Orrella dioscoreae: one gene and its partner. The protein of the gene in region 2 interacts with the protein of the main gene of each other region in a pairwise test. Links are inferred from orthologs where the notes say so. Each region holds a gene or a part of one and is shown on either strand. Other genes may lie near its edges.

What was found.
Region 1: the proteins of gyrB (region 2) and gyrA interact in binary tests that used the Escherichia coli proteins (3 or more experiments, as listed by UniProt). The link is inferred for Orrella dioscoreae from one-to-one orthologs.

The regions. Positions count from the first base shown.
Region 1 is NZ_LT907988.1:1,648,810-1,652,344, reverse strand. What follows is about bases 178-3,396. They hold gyrA (DNA gyrase subunit A), read right to left. Parts: upstream 3,033-3,396; coding sequence 378-3,032; downstream 178-377. Other genes in these bases: serC (3-phosphoserine/phosphohydroxythreonine transaminase), read right to left, coding at 178-373. Also shown: more of serC, read right to left, coding at 1-177; outer membrane protein OmpA, read left to right, coding at 3,406-3,535. UniProt on the Escherichia coli protein: A type II topoisomerase that negatively supercoils closed circular double-stranded (ds) DNA in an ATP-dependent manner to maintain chromosomes in an underwound state.
Region 2 is NZ_LT907988.1:4,842,532-4,845,890, reverse strand. What follows is about bases 201-3,243. They hold gyrB (DNA topoisomerase (ATP-hydrolyzing) subunit B), read left to right. Parts: upstream 201-518; coding sequence 519-2,969; downstream 2,970-3,243. Other genes in these bases: ODI_RS22145 (ATP-grasp domain-containing protein), read right to left, coding at 3,159-3,243; ODI_RS22400 (hypothetical protein), read right to left, coding at 2,983-3,120; dnaN (DNA polymerase III subunit beta), read left to right, coding at 201-474. In the rest of the region: more of dnaN, read left to right, coding at 1-200; more of ODI_RS22145, read right to left, coding at 3,244-3,359. UniProt on the Escherichia coli protein: DNA gyrase negatively supercoils closed circular double-stranded DNA in an ATP-dependent manner to maintain chromosomes in an underwound state.

The DNA of each region.
Region 1 (3,535 bases), 3.2 Mb from region 2 along the record:
CCACCTGGGCGTCGCCGTAGCGGTTGGCTTCCTTGTGCGACCGGCGCGACCAATGGCCGGTCAGCACATAGTCGGCCACCGGCGCACCGCGCCGGCCGATCAGGTTCAGGGGCACGATGGCGTTTTCCGCCGTGGCGCCGCCCTGCATGAACATCACGGCATAGTCATCCGTGACGCCCAGCAGCGTGCGCAGGTCGGCCTCGGCCTCGTCGCAGATCTGCACGAACTGCTTGCCGCGATGGCTCATTTCCATCACCGACATGCCGCAGCCGTGCCAATCCAGCATTTCCGCGGCAGCCTGCTCCAGCACCGGCACCGGCAGCACCGACGGACCGGCAGAGAAGTTCCAGGGGCGAGTCTTCGCCTGGGTCATGGTCTTATTCCTCTTCGCCGCCAGCGGGCGCCTCGCCACCCTCGGCCGGGGCGACGCCCTCGGCCAGGTCTTCCTCGTCCTCGCCGACATCGGCATCGCTTTCGACCACGCGGCGCACGCCCGACAGATGGCTGCCGTCGTCCACGCTGATGAGCGTGACGCCTTGCGTGGCGCGGCCCATTTCGCGGATTTCCGCGACGCGGGTGCGCACCAGCACGCCGCCCGTGGTGATCAGCATGATCTCGTCGGACGGCATCACCAGCACGGCGCCCACGACCTTGCCGTTGCGGGCGGAGGTCTGGATGGCGATCATGCCCTTGGTGCCACGGCCGTGGCGCGTGTACTCGAGGATGGGGGTGCGCTTGCCATAGCCGTTTTCGGTGGCGGTCAGCACGCTTTGCGACTCGTCGCCGGCCACCAGCATGGCGATGACCGTCTGGCCCTCTTCCAGCATCATGCCGCGCACGCCGCGGGCGTTGCGGCCCATCGGACGCACGTCGTTCTCGTCGAAGCGCACGGCCTTGCCGGAATCGGAGAACAGCATCACGTCGTGCTTGCCGTCGGACAGGTCCGCACCGATCAGGAAGTCGCCCTCGTCCAGGTCGACGGCGATGATGCCGGCCTTGCGGGGGTTGGAGAAATCGGACAGCGGGGTCTTCTTGACCGTGCCGCGCGAGGTCGCCATGAAGACGTAGTGGTCTTCGCTGAATTCCTTGACGGGCAGCACCACCGTGATCTTCTCGCCATCGCTCAGCGGGAACATGTTCACGATCGGGCGGCCACGCGAATTGCGCGTGCCCTGCGGCACTTCCCAGACCTTCAGCCAATAAACGCGGCCGCGGTCGGAGAAGCACAGCAGGAAGTCGTGCGTGTTGGCGATGAAGAGCTGGTCGACCCAGTCGTTTTCCTTCATGGCCGTGGCCTGCTTGCCTCGGCCGCCACGGCGCTGGGAACGGTACTCGGACAGCGGCTGGCTCTTGATGTAGCCGCCAGCCGAGAGCGTCACGACCATGTCGAGCGGCGTGATCAGGTCTTCGGTATCCAGCTCGGTGGCGTTCAGCTCGATGTGCGAACGGCGCGCGTCCTTGCCGTTGGCGGTGAACTCGGCCTTGATGGCCTGCAGCTCGTCGCCGATGATGGTCGTGATGCGCGCAGGCGTGGCCAGGATGTCCAGCAGGTCGGCGATGGCGGCCATGACGTCCTTGTACTCGCCGACGATCTTGTCCTGCTCCAGGCCCGTCAGGCGCTGCAGGCGCATGTTCAGGATTTCCTGGGCCTGGCCTTCGCTCAGGCGATAGCGGCCGTCGGCCTGCAGGCCGCACTCCTCCGGCAGGTTCTCCGGACGATAGGCGGCGCGGCCGCCCGAGGTCTCGGTGTCGGCGCGCGACAGCATCTCGCGCACCAGCGAGGAATCCCAGTCGCGGTTCATCAGCTCCTGGCGCGCCACCGGCGGCGTGGGCGCTGCCTTGATGATCGCGATGAAGTCATCGATGTTGGCCAGCGCGACGGCCAGGCCTTCCAGCACGTGGCCGCGCTCGCGGGCCTTGCGCAGCTGGAACACCGTGCGGCGGGTGACCACTTCGCGGCGATGCAGCAGGAAGTAATGCACCATCTGCTTCAGGTTGAGCAGGCGCGGCTGGCCATCGACCAGCGCGACCAGGTTCATCCCGAAGGTGTCCTGCAGTTGCGTGTGCTTGTAGAGGTTGTTCAGCACGACCTCGGGCACTTCGCCGCGCTTCAACTCGATGACAAGGCGCATGCCGTCCTTGTCGGATTCGTCGCGGATGTCCGAGATGCCTTCGATCTTCTTGTCGTTGACCAGCTCGGCGATGCGCTCCTGCAGCGTCTTCTTGTTGACCTGGTAGGGCAGCTCGTCGACCACGATGGACTGGCGGTTGCCACGCTCCATGTCCTCGAAGTGCGTCTTCGCGCGCATGATCAGGCGGCCGCGGCCCGTGCGATAGCCTTCGCGCACGCCGGACATGCCGTAGATGATGCCGCCCGTGGGGAAATCCGGCGCCGGGATCAGCTCGATGAGCTCATCGACCGTGCACTCGGGATTGCGCAGGGCGAACAGGCAGCCGTCCACCACTTCGCCCAGGTTGTGGGGCGGGATGTTGGTGGCCATGCCCACGGCGATGCCCGAGCTGCCGTTGACCAGCAGGTTGGGCAGGCGCGAGGGCAGCAGCAGCGGCTCGCTTTCGCTGCCGTCATAGTTGGGCCCGAAATCGACCGTCTCCTGGTCGATGTCGGCCAGCAGTTCGTGGGCGATCTTGGCCAGGCGGATTTCGGTGTAACGCATGGCGGCGGCGTTGTCGCCGTCGATGGAGCCGAAGTTGCCCTGGCCATCCACCAGCATGTAGCGCAGGGAGAAATCCTGCGCCATGCGGACGATGGTGTCGTAAACGGACTGGTCGCCGTGCGGGTGGTATTTACCGATCACGTCACCGACGATACGCGCCGACTTCTTGTAGGCACGATTCCAGTCGTTGTTCAGCTCGTGCATGGCGTAGAGCACGCGGCGATGCACGGGCTTCAAGCCGTCGCGCACGTCCGGGAGTGCCCGGCCCACGATCACGCTCATTGCGTAATCGAGGTAGCTGCGGCGCATTTCTTCTTCCAACGAAATTGGAAGAGTTTCCTTGGCGAAGGAATCCATAGGCTGAGGCGTCTATCTATATATATAGAGGGCTGACCCTTCACAGGGTAAGCCGTGGATTCTATCACCCGCCCTCCGGAGCGCCGCTGCCCAGGATTTGAGCAAGGCATGCAAGCGCCCCCTTTTGCTTGTTGCCAAAAACCAACAGCAACTCGCGGCATCCGGGAGAAATGCCCGCATCCAGCCAGAATGGGGCTCCCAGGGCAATCCAAAGGCTGGCAAATGCCTTAAGATTGTTTCCAGCACGCAGGAAACCCAGTAGGCGATTCTTTGACCGTGCTTTAGCCGTTGCTATACTGGCCCCGTTTTCCTGATATGCAGCGGGGGTTCGCTGCGAGTCACTTATCCAGCTTCAAGCTCAACGAGGAGAAACATGAACAAGCCCTCCAAATTCGCTCTGGCGCTTGCCTTTGCCGCCATGACGGCGTCGGGTGCAGCTTCCGCTCAAACCGTCGACAACTGGCGCAGCGCTTTCGGTGATGTCTGGAAGAACGGCACCAACG
Region 2 (3,359 bases):
GACGAGCCGCTGGAAATCGACGTGGCCGCCGGCCAGATCCGCTTCCGCTTCGGCGCGGTGGAACTGGTGTCGAAGCTGGTCGAGGGCAAGTTCCCCGACTTCACGCGCGTCATTCCCACCACCTACACGCGCCACTTCAACGTCAACCGCGAAGCGCTCCTGGGCAGCCTGCAGCGCGCCGCGATCCTGACCACCGACAAGTTCAAGGGCGTGCGCCTGCAACTGGCGCAACACCAGATGAAGATCTCGTCCTCCAACGCCGAGCAGGAAGAGGCGCAGGAAGAGATCGATATCGACTACGGCCACGAAGCCCTGGATGTGGGCTTCAACGTCAGCTACCTGCTCGACGTGCTGTCCAACATCAAGACCGAGGAAGTGACCTGGTCGGTCATGCCCGACGCCAACGCGTCGGCGCTGATCACGCTGCCTGGCGACGAGCAGTTCAAGTACGTCGTCATGCCGATGCGGATCTGATCCCCCGACCCTGGCCCCTGCCGTCCACCCGATAAAGAGTAAATATGTCCGATACGACTTCCCGCGATCCCGCCGAATATGGCGCCGACTCAATCAAGATGCTCAAAGGCCTGGAGGCGGTGCGCAAGCGCCCGGGCATGTACATCGGCGACACCTCCGACGGGACCGGCCTGCACCACATGGTCTTCGAAGTGGTGGACAACGCCATCGACGAAGCGCTGGCGGGTTATTGCGACGACATCGTGGTGACCATCCACACCGACAACTCCATTTCGGTGTCGGACAACGGCCGGGGCATTCCCACCGACGTCCACAAGGATGACGAATTCCAGCGCAGCGCCGCGGAAATCGTCATGACCGAACTGCACGCCGGCGGCAAGTTCGACCAGAACTCCTACAAGGTCTCGGGCGGCCTGCACGGCGTGGGCGTGTCCTGCGTGAACGCGCTGTCGACCTGGCTGCGCCTGACCATCCGCCGCAATGGCGAAACGCACAAGATGGAGTTCCGCCGCGGCGAGCGCGTGGCGCCGCTCGCGGTCGTGGGCCCCACCGAGGGCCGCGGCACGGAAGTCCACTTCCTGGCCGATCCGGAAATCTTCAACAACATCGAGTTCCACTACGAGATCCTCTCCAAGCGCCTGCGCGAGCTCTCGTTCCTGAACAACGGCGTGAAGATCCGCCTGATCGACCAGCGCAACGGCAAGGAAGAGAACTTCGCGTTCTCGGGCGGCGTGCGCGGCTTCGTGGAATACATCAACCGCAACAAGACCACGTTGCATGGCAATGTGTTCTCGGTCAGCACCGAATCGTCGGCCGGCGGCACCAACGTCGGCGTGGACGTGGCCATGCAGTGGAACGACGGCTACAACGAAAGCGTGCTGTGCTTCACCAACAACATCCCGCAGCGCGACGGCGGCTCGCACCTGACCGGCCTGCGCGCGGCGATGACCCGCATCATCAACAAGTACATCGCCGACAACGAACTGGCCAAGAAGGCCAAGGTCGAGACCACCGGCGATGACTTGCGCGAAGGCCTGACCTGCGTGCTGTCGGTCAAGGTGCCCGAGCCCAAGTTCAGCAGCCAGACCAAGGACAAGCTGGTGTCCAGCGAAGTGCGCCCCGCGGTGGAAGAGGCCGTGTCGCGCACGCTGGAAACCTGGCTGCTGGAGCACCCGAACGATGCCAAGGCGCTGTGCGCCAAGGTCGTGGAAGCCGCCCGGGCCCGCGAGGCCGCGCGCAAGGCGCGCGAAATGACCCGCCGCAAGAGCGTGCTGGAAGGCGCCGGCCTGCCCGGCAAGCTGGCCGACTGCCAGGAAAAGGACCCCGCCCTGTGCGAGATCTACATCGTCGAGGGTGACTCCGCGGGCGGTTCCGCCAAGCAGGGCCGCGACCGCAAGTTCCAGGCCATCCTGCCGCTGCGCGGCAAGGTGCTGAACGTGGAGAAGGCGCGTTTCGACCGCCTGATCGCCAGCGAGCAGATCGCCACGCTGATCACCGCGCTGGGCACCAGCATCGGCCCCGACTTCAACGTCGAGAAGCTGCGCTACCACCGCATCATCATCATGACCGACGCGGACGTGGACGGCGCGCACATCCGCACGCTGCTGCTCACGCTGCTGTATCGCCAGATGCCCGAGCTGGTGGCGCGCGGCTATGTCTACATCGCCCAGCCGCCGCTCTACAAGGTGAAGGCTGGCCGTGAAGAGCGCTACCTGAAGGACGAGCAGGAAGAAGCCCAGTTCATGATGCAACTGGCGCTGAAGGATGCCGAGGTCATTCCGGCGCCGGGCGCCGAGCCCCTGCGCGGCGAGTCGCTGGCCGAGCTGGCCCGCCAATACGTGCTGGCCGATGCCGTCATCGCCCGCCTGTCGCGCGTCTTCGACGAATCGGCGCTGTCGGCCATCGCCGAAGGCGTGTCCATCGAGCTGGACGACGAAGCCCAGGCGCAAGCCTCGGCCCAGCGCCTGCAGGCCGCGCTGGAAGCGGCCGAGCTGCTGCCCAACCAGGTGGAAGTGGTGGCGCAGTACGTCGCCGAGTCCGAGAAGCACCGCCTGCTGGTCAACCGCAAGCACCACGGCAATGTGCGCGTCAGCGTCATCGACGCCGACTTCGTGCGCGGCGCCGACTACGCCGTGCTGGCCAAGGTCGCCGAGATCTTCAAGGACCGCCTGAGCGCGGGCGCCATGGTGGCGCGCGGCGAAGGCGAGAAGCGCCGCGAGCAGCCCATCGCCGATTTCCGCGAAGCCATGCAATGGCTGCGCAGCGAGGCCGAGCGCGGCGTCAGCAAGCAGCGCTACAAGGGCCTGGGCGAAATGAACCCCGACCAGCTCTGGGAAACCACCATGGACCCCAAGGTGCGCCGCCTGCTGCGCGTGCAGATCGAGGACGCCATCGCGGCCGACGCGATCTTCACGACGCTGATGGGCGACCCGGTGGAGCCGCGCCGCGCGTTCATCGAAGAGCACGCGCTGTCGGCGAGCAACCTGGACGTGTAAACCCAGGCGGCCCTCACGGGCCGCGCCACGCCAAATGAAAAAGGGCTGCAGTGATGCAGCCCTTTTGTCCTGCGGCGACGATGCCGCCGATGCCGACCAGGCTGCCCGCCTTGAAGCCGCTCACGTGGGCGCCGTAGGCGTTGATGGCCATCGTGCTGGGCGCCTGGTGCAGTGAGTCAGGGGATGGGATCAGCGGGCGGACGACAGGCGGGCCGCCGCGGCCCGGGCCAGCCGCCCGGGGGCCTGTTCGTCGGCATGCCAATGCAGCGCGGGCTCGATGAGTTCCAGTTCCATCAGGGTGAACCGCCCTCCGATCTCGATGCCGTCGACCCGTGCATACAGCGGCATGGGGTGTCCCAGCGCGCTCAGGCCGTCCAGGACGGCGCGGGC